DNA from 3 places in the Streptomyces sp. NPDC028711 genome. Region 3 is predicted to be linked to each of the others. Evidence: riboswitches for the same ligand, from Rfam matches in the RefSeq annotation. Region 3 holds a riboswitch; each other region holds the start of a gene.

The links. Region 3 has a riboswitch for cobalamin ahead of ACZ4VK_RS12965 (ABC transporter substrate-binding protein). Riboswitches for the same ligand answer to the same signal wherever they lie in the genome.
Region 1: linked by a shared signal. The riboswitch ahead of ACZ4VK_RS08755 (energy-coupling factor ABC transporter permease) and the one ahead of ACZ4VK_RS12965 (ABC transporter substrate-binding protein) in region 3 are both predicted to bind cobalamin.
Region 2: linked by a shared signal. The riboswitch ahead of cobN (cobaltochelatase subunit CobN) and the one ahead of ACZ4VK_RS12965 (ABC transporter substrate-binding protein) in region 3 are both predicted to bind cobalamin.

The regions. Positions count from the first base shown of each region.
Region 1 is NZ_JBVHUJ010000002.1:650,726-654,614, reverse strand. It holds gene dhaK (dihydroxyacetone kinase subunit DhaK) at 1-801, shown strand, start outside; gene dhaL (dihydroxyacetone kinase subunit DhaL) at 828-1,448, shown strand; gene ACZ4VK_RS08760 (PTS-dependent dihydroxyacetone kinase phosphotransferase subunit DhaM) at 1,445-1,885, shown strand; cobalamin riboswitch at 2,165-2,398, shown strand; gene ACZ4VK_RS08755 (energy-coupling factor ABC transporter permease) at 2,428-3,129, shown strand; gene ACZ4VK_RS08750 (energy-coupling factor ABC transporter substrate-binding protein) at 3,126-3,674, shown strand; gene cbiQ (cobalt ECF transporter T component CbiQ) at 3,681-3,889, shown strand, end outside.
Region 2 is NZ_JBVHUJ010000007.1:1,135-5,023, reverse strand. It holds gene ACZ4VK_RS21905 (cobalamin biosynthesis protein CobG) at 1-1,064, opposite strand, end outside; cobalamin riboswitch at 1,140-1,276, shown strand; gene cobN (cobaltochelatase subunit CobN) at 1,316-3,889, shown strand, end outside.
Region 3 is NZ_JBVHUJ010000003.1:422,254-426,142, reverse strand. It holds gene ACZ4VK_RS12985 (ScbR family autoregulator-binding transcription factor) at 43-696, opposite strand; gene ACZ4VK_RS12980 (CsbD family protein) at 879-1,052, opposite strand; gene ACZ4VK_RS12975 (hypothetical protein) at 1,155-1,382, opposite strand; gene ACZ4VK_RS12970 (cold-shock protein) at 1,762-1,968, shown strand; cobalamin riboswitch at 2,090-2,214, shown strand; gene ACZ4VK_RS12965 (ABC transporter substrate-binding protein) at 2,302-3,357, shown strand; gene ACZ4VK_RS12960 (FecCD family ABC transporter permease) at 3,474-3,889, shown strand, end outside.

The DNA.
Region 1 (3,889 bases), on a different contig from region 3:
GGGCCCGGGATGCTGGCGGCCGCGTGTCCCGGCGAGGTGTTCACGTCTCCCGTGCCCGATCAGATCGTCCGGGCCGCCGCTGCCGTCGACAGCGGGGCAGGCGTGCTGTTCGTCGTCAAGAACTACACCGGGGACGTGCTCAACTTCGACATGGCGGCGGAACTCTCCGAGGACGAGGGCATCCAGGTCGCCAAGGTCCTCGTCGACGACGACGTCGCCGTCACGGACAGCCTGTACACGGCGGGCCGGCGCGGGACGGGCGCCACGCTCTTCGTCGAGAAGATCGCGGGCGCCGCCGCCGAGGAGGGCGCGCCGTTCGAGCGGGTGGAGGCCATCGCCCGCCGGGTCAACGAGCGCTCCCGGTCCTTCGGCGTGGCCCTGAGCGCCTGTACCACCCCCGCCAAGGGCAGCCCCACCTTCGATCTCCCTTCGGGCGAGCTGGAGTTGGGCATCGGCATCCACGGCGAACCGGGCCGCGAACGGCGGCCGATGATGACCTCCCGGGAGATCGCCGACTTCGCCGTCGACGCCGTCGTCGAGGACCTCCGCCCGTCCGCGCCGGTGATCGCGCTGGTGAACGGCATGGGCGCCACCCCGCTCCTGGAGCTGTACGGCTTCAACGCGGAGGTGCAGCGCGTGCTCGGCGAGCGGCGCGTGCCGGTGGCCCGTACCCTCGTCGGCAACTACGTGACCTCGCTCGACATGGCCGGCTGCTCGGTGACGCTGTGCGAGGTGGATGAGGAGCTCCTCCGCCTGTGGGACGCGCCCGTACAGACGCCCGCGCTGCGCTGGGGCCGGTGAGACGAGGGATGGGAGAGGGGACCGGCATGACGGAGACCTTCGGCGCGGACTTCCTGGTCCGCTGGCTGACCGCGGTGGCCGAGGCCGTCGACCGTGAGGCGGACCGGCTCACCGAGCTCGACTCGGCCATCGGCGACGCCGACCACGGCACGAACCTGAGGCGGGGGTTCGCCGCCGTCACGGAGACACTCGCCAAGGAGCCGCCCGCTGCGCCCGGTGCCGTGCTCACCACCGCCGGACGGCAGCTGATCTCCACCGTCGGCGGCGCGTCGGGACCGCTGTACGGCACGCTGCTGCGCCGTACCGGCAAGACCCTCGGCGACGCCGAGCGGATCACCAGGGAGCAGCTGGCCGAGGCCCTCGGTTCCGGTGTGTCCGCCGTGTCCCAGTTGGGCGGTGCGCAGGTGGGCGACAAGACGATGCTGGACGCGCTCGTTCCTGCCGTGGAGGGCCTGCGAGCCTCGTTCGCGGCGGGCCGTACCGCCGCCGAGGAGGGCGCCCTCGCGACCGTACCCCTGCGGGCGCGCAAGGGCAGGGCCAGCTATCTGGGCGAGCGGTCGGTGGGGCACCAGGATCCGGGGGCCACCTCCTCGGCACTGCTGTTCGCCGCGCTCGACGACACCGCGCGTACGGAGGGGGCGTCATGAGCCCCGTGGCCGAGGGCGCGGCGGCCCCCGGCGGTTCCGCGCCCGTCGGCATCGTGCTCGTCTCGCACAGCGCCGCCGTCGCGACCGCCGTGGCCGAGCTGGCCCGGGGGCTCTCCGGCGGCGGCGACCTGGCGCCGATCGCCCCCGCCGGCGGGACCCCGGACGGTGGCCTGGGGACGAGTTCCGAGCTGATCAGCCAGGCGGCGAAGGCCGTGGACCGGGGCGCCGGAGTGGCGATCCTGGTCGACCTGGGGAGCGCCGTGCTCACCGTGAAGGCGCTGCTCGCCGAGGGCGACGAGCTGCCCGAGGGCGCGCGGCTCGTGGACGCGCCGTTCGTCGAGGGCGCGGTCGCCGCGCTTGTCACGGCGAGCGCCGGCGGGGATCTCGACGCGGTGGCGGCTGCGGCTGCGGAGGCGTACGGCTATCGCAAGGAGTGACTGGGCGGGGGGCGTACGCCTGTCGGGCGGAGTGACCGTCGCGAGGGTGTGCGCCCGCCGGGGAAATGACCGCACGGGGTGTGCGGTCCGCCGCCAGGAACGACTGCGCGAAGTGTGCGGCCTGGCGACAGGAATCACCTGGTCAGGGCGTGTCCGCGTCCTCGGAGATGAGCTCCCCAGGGGGCATGTCCCCGATGCCCGGAATGACCGCGTGAGGCGTGTGCCCTGCCCCGTGGAATGACTGCGTGGAGTGAGCGAGAAGCCGCACCGCGTGGCGACCGTGTTGTGATGTACCTGGTCAACGCACTAGTGTCACAGCGCCTTGGTGTACGGGAAACCGGTGCAGTACCGGTGCGGCCCTCGCCACTGTGATCGGGAGGTCCGGCTCCACCCTCGGGGGGAACACCCTCGGGGAAGCCACTGGACCGCGACGGGAGACCGTCGTGGTGTGGGAAGGCGGAGTCCGGACGTATGACCGTCAGCCAGGAGACCGGCCAGGGTGCGTTGTCCATCCACGAGGTGCTGGAGAGGGTCTCCCAACCATGCATATAGCCGAGGGGTATCTGCCCCCTGTGCACGCGGCCGCCTGGGGCGTCGCGTCCGCGCCGTTCGTCGTCCACGGGGTCCGCGCGCTGACCCGTGAAGTACGGTCGAACCCCGAGTCCACCCTTCTGCTCGGCGCCTCCGGCGCCTTCACCTTCGTCCTCTCGGCGCTCAAACTGCCGTCGGTGACGGGTAGTTGCTCGCATCCGACCGGTACCGGTCTCGGTGCGATCCTGTTCCGGCCGCCGATCATGGCGGTCCTCGGGACGATCACACTCCTCTTCCAGGCCCTGCTGCTCGCCCATGGCGGGCTGACCACGCTCGGCGCGAACGTCTTCTCGATGGCGATCGTCGGCCCCTGGGCGGGATACGGGACGTACCTGCTCCTTCGCCGGTCCGGTGCGCCCCTGATGGTCGCCGTCTTCTCGGGGGCGTTCGTCGCCGACCTGTCCACGTACTGCGTCACCAGCGTGCAGCTGGCGCTCGCCTTCCCCGACCCGGGGAGCGGTGTGGTCGGCGCGCTCGCCAAGTTCGGCGGGATCTTCGCGGTGACGCAGATCCCGCTGGCCGTGAGCGAGGGCCTGCTCACCGTGCTCGTGATGCGGCTGCTCACGCAGTCCAGCAAGGGCGAACTCACCCGGCTCGGCGTCCTCGGCGGACGCACGGCGGCGCGACGCGAGAAGGAGGCGAGCGCGCGATGAGCCGGAACACGAAGATCAACGCGCTGCTGCTGTTCGTCGTCGCGGCGCTCGCCGTACTGCCGTTGGCACTGGGGCTCGGGGACCACAAGGAGGAGCCGTTCACGGGGGCTGACGCGGAGGCGGAGACCGCGATCACGGAGCTCCGGCCGGATTACGAGCCGTGGTTCAGCCCCCTGTACGAGCCGCCGTCCGGGGAGATCGAGTCCGCGCTGTTCTCCCTTCAGGCGGCGCTGGGCGCGGGCGTCCTCGCGTACTACTTCGGTCTGCGGCGGGGCCGCAGGCAGGGGGCGGCAAGGGCCGAGGCGGCCCGGGGCGTCGGGGAGGGTGAGGTCGCGGTCGGAGCCGTGGGGGACGGTCAGGGCATCACCGACACGGTGGGCGCGGCCCCGAGTACGGCCGATGGTCATGGCACCGACCCGGGCATCGACGCCGGCCGGAACATCGACCCGGGCATCGGCGCCGGTCCCGCCACCGGGCGTGGCGCCAAGGGCCGGGGCGGGGACCGCTCCGGGGGCGGCGCCGGCCTCGACGGACGGGACGCGTAGCCGCCGATGCTGCCGATCGACGCGGCGGCGCACAGCAGTCGCTGGCGCCGCCGCCATCCCGCCGAGAAGGCGCTGCTCGGCTTCGGTCTGACCCTGTGCGCGGTCTCCCTGCCGCCCTGGCCCGGCGCGCCGCTCGTGGCCGCGGCCACGCTCGGTGTGCTGCTCGGTCCGGCCGGTGTGCCGGGCCGGGCGCTGTGGCGGGCCTTCCGCATCCC
Region 2 (3,889 bases), on a different contig from region 3:
CCGGCGGGCACGGTGAGCGCGTCCGCCCGGACGTCGGCGAGGGACTTGGCGCAGCCGGGCCGTCCGGTGCAGGCGGAGACCCCGGCCAGGGGGGCGTCGGGGCGGGTGATCAGGCCGTGCGCCGCCAGGTCGCCGAGCCGGCCGGCCGAGGCTCCCACGACGACCGCTCCCCGCCACGGCGTGAGCCGGACCTCGTCGGCGGGCAGCAGGGCCCGCAGCTGAGCCGCGGTCAGCCGGCCGAGGGGCGCGAGGACGTGCAGGGCGCCGCCGGGCAGGACCCCGGGCGCGGGCGGCGTGGACGCGGGCGGCGGCGGTACGGGTACGGGCTCGGCCGCGATCCCCGCACGCGCCAGGGCCCCGGCCCAGTCCGGCACATGGGCGGCGGGCAGTTCCCGGGGCCGCCAGGCCCCGCTCCCTGCCGCGTCGGCGGCGTCGAGGAACGCGAGGGCGGCGACGAGGGCGGCCCGTACGGCGTCGGCCGCGGCGAGCCGGAAGACCTGCCGGTCACCGGGCCACAGCACGGCGGTCCCGTCCGCCCCTGCGATCAACTTCACATCCCCGCCGAGCGTGGCCACGTCCCCGCGCCCGTCGTCGAGGACGAAGAGGAAACGGCCGGAAAGCGCGGCCGCCCGGGGCTCGGCGCAGAGGGCGGAGTCAAGGTCGCGCGCCCACAACTGCACGTCCGCGCATCCGAGTCCGTCGAGGCCCGCGGTGGGCGAGGCGACGATGTTGCGGACGCGTTCATGGGTGGCGGAGGGCAGCAGGCCCGCCTCCGCGAGGAGCGCCGCGAGCTCCGCGCCGCAGCCGTCCGCGAGGCCCCGCAGCTCCGCGTTTCCGCGCGAGGTGATGCTGATCCGCCCGTCGCCGAGGGTCTCCGCCGCGACCGCGAGCGCCTCGACCTGAGGAGGCGTCAGACGGCCTGCGGGCAGGCGGAGTCGGGCGAGACGGCCGTCCTCCGCGGGGTGCAGACGCAGCGCCCCGGGGCAGGCGTCGCCTCGGTCCCGTATGCGGGCTTCGCCCGGTTCGGGCGTCGTGGACGGGGTGGGCGGCATGGCGGCGAGCATACCCACGGGCCACCGGCCGCCCACCGGGTGTGATCAGGCCGACTCGACGGCCCGCCCCGCCCCTGGGCGCCACGATCTAGGATGCAGATCGGCATGGGGTCCCAGGACCCCGGGGAGGAAGCCCGGTGAGAATCCGGCGCGGTCCCGCCACTGTGAACCCGTTCTGGAAACGGAACGAGTGAGTCAGGAACTCCTGCCGTCCATACGACCACCCGGGGCGCGGACAACCCCGAGGAAGGCCTGCGCTCGCCATGCTTCTGCTGCTGTCGCACTCCGACACCGACCTGCTCAGCGCCCGCGCGGCCGGCGGCCCGGTGGAGTACCGCTTCGCCAACCCCGCCCGACTCCCCCTCGCCGAGCTCCCCGGCCTCCTGGACGGCGCCGACCTCGTCGTCGTACGGCTCCTCGGCGGCCTCCGCTCCTGGGAGGACGGCTTGGACGCGGTCCGCGCGGCCGGAAAGCCGGTCGTCGTCCTCAGCGGCGAACAGGCACCCGACGCCCAGCTGATGGAGACGTCCACCGTGCCCATCGGCGTCGCCACCGAGGCGCACGCCTACCTCGCGCACGGCGGCCCCGCGAACCTGGAGCAGCTGGCCCGCTTCCTCTCCGACACCGTCCTGCTCACCGGCCACGGCTTCGAGGCCCCGGCCGCCGCCCCCACCTGGGGGCCCCTGGACCGGACCGTGAAGAACGACAGCGGCCCGACCGTCGCCGTGCTCTACTACCGCGCCCACCACATGAGCGGGAACACCGCCTTCGTCGGCACGCTCTGCGACGCGATCGAGGACGCCGGCGCGCGGGCGCTCCCGCTGTACGTGGCATCCCTGCGCGCCCCCGAGCCGGAGCTGCTCGACACCCTTCGTGGCGCGGACGCGATCATCACCACCGTCCTCGCCGCCGGCGGCACCAAGCCCGCCGAGGCGCAGGCCGGCGGCGACGAGGAGGCCTGGGACGCGGGGGCGCTCGCCGCGCTCGACGTGCCGATCCTGCAGGCCCTGTGCCTGACCGGCTCGCGGTCCGCCTGGGAGGAGAACGACGAGGGCCTCTCCCCGCTGGACGCCGCGAGCCAGGTCGCCGTCCCCGAGTTCGACGGCCGGCTCATCACCGTCCCGTTCTCCTTCAAGGAGATCGACGAGGACGGCCTGCCCGCGTACGTGGCCGATGCCGAGCGTGCCGCCCGCGTCGCCGGGATCGCCGTACGGCACGCCCGGCTCCGCCACATCCCGAACGCCGAGAAGAAGCTGGCGCTCGTCCTCTCCGCGTACCCGACGAAGCACTCCCGCATCGGCAACGCCGTCGGCCTCGACACCCCCGCCTCCGCCGTCTCCCTGCTCCGCCGTCTGATCGCCGAGGGGTACGACTTCGGGCCGGTCGAGGAGCTTCCCGGCCTGGTCTCCGGCGACGGCGACGAGCTGATCTACGCCCTCATCGAGGCCGGTGGCCACGACCAGGACTGGCTGACGGAGGAGCAGCTCGCCCGCAACCCGGTCCGCATCCCGGCCGCCGACTACAAGCGCTGGTACGCGACGCTCCCCGAGGAGCTGCGCGGCCACGTCGAGGAGCACTGGGGCCCGCCGCCCGGCGAGATGTTCCTGGACCGCTCCCGCAACCCCGAGGGCGACATCGTCCTCGCCGCGCTCCGGCGCGGGAACCTGCTGATCCTCATCCAGCCGCCGCGCGGCTTCGGCGAGAACCCGATCGCGATCTACCACGACCCCGATCTCCCGCCGTCCCACCACTATCTGGCCGCCTACCGCTGGATCGCCGCCCGCGCCGAGGACGGCGGTTTCGGCGCCGACGCCATGGTCCACCTGGGCAAGCACGGCAACCTGGAGTGGCTGCCCGGCAAGAACGCCGGCCTGTCCGCCGCCTGCGGCCCCGACGCGGCACTCGGCGACATCCCCCTGGTCTACCCCTTCCTGGTCAACGACCCGGGCGAGGGAACGCAGGCCAAGCGGCGCGTCCACGCGACCCTCGTCGACCACCTGGTGCCGCCGATGGCCCGCGCCGACTCGTACGGCGACATCGCCCGCCTGGAGCAGCTGCTCGACGAGTACGCGCAGATCTCATCCATGGACCCGGCGAAGCTGCCCGCGATCCGCGCCCAGATCTGGACGCTGATCCAGGCCGCCAAGCTCGACCACGACCTGGGTCTCCAGGAGCGCCCGGAGGACGACGGCTTCGACGACTTCCTGCTGCACGTCGACGGCTGGCTGTGCGAGGTCAAGGACGCCCAGATCCGCGACGGTCTGCATGTCCTCGGCGGCGCCCCGGAGGGCGAGGCCCGCGTCAACCTGGTCCTCTCCATCCTGCGCGCCCGCCAGATCTGGGGCGGTACGCAGGCCCTGCCGGGCCTGCGCGAGGCGCTCGGTCTCGACGAGTCGGCGGCGACCCGGACAACCGCTGACGAGGCGGAGGCGAAGGCGCGCGAGCTGGTCGAGGCGATGGAGGCGGCGGACTGGTCCGTGGACGCGATCCCGGCCGTGGCCGCCGCGTACGGCCCCGAGGTCGCGGCCGTCCTGCGCTTCGCCTGCGAGCAGGTCGTGCCGCGTCTCGCCGGCACCACCGACGAGCTGACGCACGCCGTGCACGCCCTGAACGGCGGCTTCGTCCCGGCAGGTCCTTCCGGTTCGCCGCTGCGCGGCCTGGTCAACGTCCTGCCGACCGGCCGGAACTTCTACTCCGTCGACCCGAAGGCCGTGCCGTCCCGGCTTGCCTGGGAGACCGGGCAGGCGCTCGCCGACTCCCTCCTGGAGCGCTACCGCACCGACAACGGCGACTGGCCGACCTCGGTGGGCCTCTCCCTGTGGGGGACGAGCGCGATG
Region 3 (3,889 bases):
CGTCCACCACGAGGGCGCGTGGTTCGCTCGGCCGACCGCGCCTCAGCCGACCGGTGCGGGCACCCGGCGGCCGGTGACGGAGGGGCTGCCCGCGGGTTCCAGGCCGGCGAGCGTCTCGGGGCTCGCCAGGAGCGGCAGCAGCGTGCGCCACAGACCGGTGACGGTCGCCGGCGACAGCCAGGCGCTGTTGTCCGCGCCGAGGGCCTCAAGACCGACGGTCGCGGCCACGATCGTGCGGGCCAGGTCCTGCTGACGGCCGGCGCCGGCGGCGAGCAGACCCTCGTCGGCCGCCTCCGCGAGCCGTTGCTGCACACAGCTCTGCCATTCCTGGCGCAGGTTCAGGTCCGTACGGCAGCCGTGGGAGCAGCTGAGCCGGAAACCCGCCCGCACGACGATGTCCTCGCGGAGCAGCCGGGCGAGGGCGTGCGTGGTGTCGGCCAGGTTCTGCAGGGCGTTCGACCGCCGGCCGTACACGATCCTGGCGGTCCGGCGCAGCGCGGTGGACGCGTCGGCCTCGACGGCGGCGGCGACGGCCGCCTTGTTCTCGAAGTGGAAGTGGAGCGCGCCGGGGCTCACGCCGGCTCCCGCGCTGATCGCGGTCAGCGTGGCGAGGGTGTAGCCGTGCTGGTCGAACTCCCTGGCCGCCGACCTGATCAGCGCGTCGCGGGTCCGTGCGGCCCGCTCTTGTTTCGTCACCGATGGCTCCAGTAGCACCAGGCCGACATCAAACCGACTGATTGGTATTGTACGAGCTTTTCGGGTGACTTCGGGGTTCGCCGGGCAGGCGGCAACGGGAAGAGTGGTTCGGGTGTCTCCACGGGCGGGGAACGCGAACGGCCGGCGGACCGGGTGCCCGGTCCGCCGGCCGTTCGCGTTCCTCAGTGCTTGAACGCGTCCTTGGCCTTCTCACCCGCCTGCTTCGCATCGCCCTTGACCTGCTCGGCCTTGCCCTGCATCTCCAGGCTCTCGTTGCCCACAGCCTTGCCGGCGGTCTCCTTGGCCTTGCCCTTGGCGGTCTGCGCGGCGTTCTTCGCCTTCTTACCGGCGGACATGCGACACCTCCTGAGCTCTGTCTCGTCCCTGCGACTTCCCCGGAACGGGAGAGATACGCATGTCGTCCACGGGACTGGCAGGACGTAGGGGGCTCGTGGGGCTCACGGGTGCGGTCTCCGCTGCTCCTCGCGGCCGAGCCCGGGGGTCTGTCGCTTGGCGGTGCTGCCGTGCGCGTCGTCCTCGTCGGGTTCCGGCCCGCCCAGCACGGCCTCCTCCGCCTCGCGCCGTGCCTCCGCGTCACCGCTCTCGCCCTCCGCGCCGGACGGTGTGGTCCGCGGAGGCTCGGGGTGAGCGTCCTGGTCGCTGCCGTGCCTGTCGTGGTGGCTCATGGTCCTCTCCCTGACGTCGCTCGCACGCGCCCCGGTGGCCGCCGGTGGCACGAGGTGCTGCTGCCCGATGGCGTCCGGACGAAACAGCGCCTCACGGGATCTTTCGGGCGCCCGTGGGAGTGGAGTCACCACGGATGGAGTGAGGGCAGGGTGAGGCCCGGTGTCGGACACGGGGGATCTCCGGCACCGGGCCTCTGTTGAAGATTGTACGAGACTCGGGGGAGGGGCGCGCACACCAGGGCCGAAGAGCGTCCGCCCGGGCCATGGTCAACGGGCGAAGAGCGCGCCGACGGGGTACAAGTCCCCTGAGACGCGGATGCGGCCGGGACGGGCGCCCTCTCCCCTCGGCCGTGTCGCCCATGACGACGAGGAGGCCGCCGTGGAAGGCAGAAGCAACGGGTTCGTCCAGTCCTTCAACCGCGCCGGCGGGTACGGATTCGTCCTTCCCGTGGGCTCCGAGGAACAGGTCTACTTCAGCGCCGCGGACATCGAGGGCGAGCAGCACTCGCTCTCCGAGGGACAGCAGGTCTCCTTCGTCCTCGTCCTCGGTGACGGCCGCTTCGAGGCGAGGGAACTGCGCGTCTGACGTCCCAACGGCGCGGACACGTGCCACCGGTGGCGCCCCCGGGCGGGGGAGCGGGCCGGTGGTACTGTGCCGAGGCCAGTCGTACCTTTGCACGCACCCGAACGGGGTACGCGCACGGGTCAGGGAATCCGGTGCGAGACCGGAACTGACGCGCAGCGGTGAGGGCGACGGGCGGAGCATCGGCCACTGGGCGGCACGACGGCCCGGGAAGGCGCTCCGTCCGGATGACCCCGAGTCCGAAGACCTGCTGGCGGCCCCGGAGGCACGCTGTCGGCCGGGGAGCTCCGTACGACAGGCTCCGCGTATGAGCCGTGGCCGCAGAGGAAAATTCCCGTGCCCTTCGCACATCCCGCCCGCTCCGCCGCCCTCCTGCTGGCCGGCGCCCTGCTCCTGACCGTGACCGGTTGCGGCGGCGGATCCGCCGTACAGCCCTCGAAGAACACGTCCGGCGGCCCGCGGCAGGGGTACCCGGTGACGATCGACGACAACTGCGGCCGGCGGGTCACCGTCGAGGGGCCGCCGCGGCGGGCCGTCGCCCTCGACCAGGGGACGGCGGAGATCATGCTCTCCCTCGGTCTGGCCGACCGCATGGTGGGCACCGCCACCTGGACCGACCCCGTGCTCAAGGGCCTTGAGAAGCAGAACGCGAAGGTCCCGCGCCTCGCCGACCGCTACCCCTCCTTCGAGAAGGTGCTCGACGCCGAACCCGACTTCGCCGCCGCGTCCTTCGCGTACACCCTCGGCAAGGGCGGGGTGGCTCCCCGCGAGCGGTTCGAGGAGCTCGGCGTCCCCACCTACCTCTCGCCCACCGACTGCGTCGGCAAGGACAACAGCGGCGACGGCGACGGCATCCGCACCCGGCCCCTGACCATGGAGACCGTGTACGGCGAGATCCGCGACCTGGCCCGGGTGTTCGCGGTCCCGGAGCGCGGCGAGAAGCTGGTCGCGGAGCTCTCGTCCCGGGTGACGAAGGCCACCGCCGGGGGCGACTTCGGGGACGTCACGGTCCTCTACTGGTTCGCCAACGCCGAATCGCCCTACATGGCGGGGTGTTGCGGCGCGCCCGGCATCGTCACCCGCGCGCTCGGCGCGAAGAACGTCTTCGACGACACGCGCGCGGAGTGGCCGCAGATCAACTGGGAGACGGTCGCCGACCGCGACCCCGACGTCCTCGTCATCGGCGATCTGACCCGCCGCTCGCAGTCCGCCGAGAGCGCCGCGAAGAAGATCGAGTTCCTGGAGTCCGACCCGGTCACCCGGAACATGACGGCGGTACGGAAGAAGCGGTACGTGCTGCTCAGCGGGCAGGCCATGAACCCCACGATCCGTACCGTCGAGGGCGTCGAGAAGGTGGCGGCGGCCCTCCGCACGTACGGTCTCACGAAGTGACGCCGAACCCGCCCGGCGCCGTGACCGTGCCGCCGTCCGGTGAGGCCGAACCCCCGCCCGGCGCCGTGACCGTGCCGCCGCCCGGTGAGGCCGAACCCCCGCCCGGCGTCGTGACCGTGCCCCCGCCCGGTGAGGCCCCCACCCCGCCCCGCGACCTGACCGTGCCGCCGCCCCGCAAGGCGGCGGGCGTCGCCTCGGCCGGTCGGGCGGCCGCCGTCGTACGCGGAGGGGGCGCGGCGCTGTTGTGGACGGTGGCCGGCCTCGCCGTCCTGGCCGTTTCGGTGGCCGTCGCGATCACCATCGGCCCGGCGGACATCGGCGTCGGCGACGTCTGGTCCGTGGTCGCCGCCCATCTCGGCGGAGAGGCCCCTGAGGTCTCGCCGATCAGGGACGGCATCGTGTGGGAGCTCCGGCTGCCCCGCACCCTCCTCGCCGCCGTCTGCGGAGCCGGACTCGCGGTCTGCGGCGCGGTGATGCAGTCGCTGCTGCGCAATCCGCTCGCCGACCCCTTCGTCCTCGGCGTCTCCTCGGG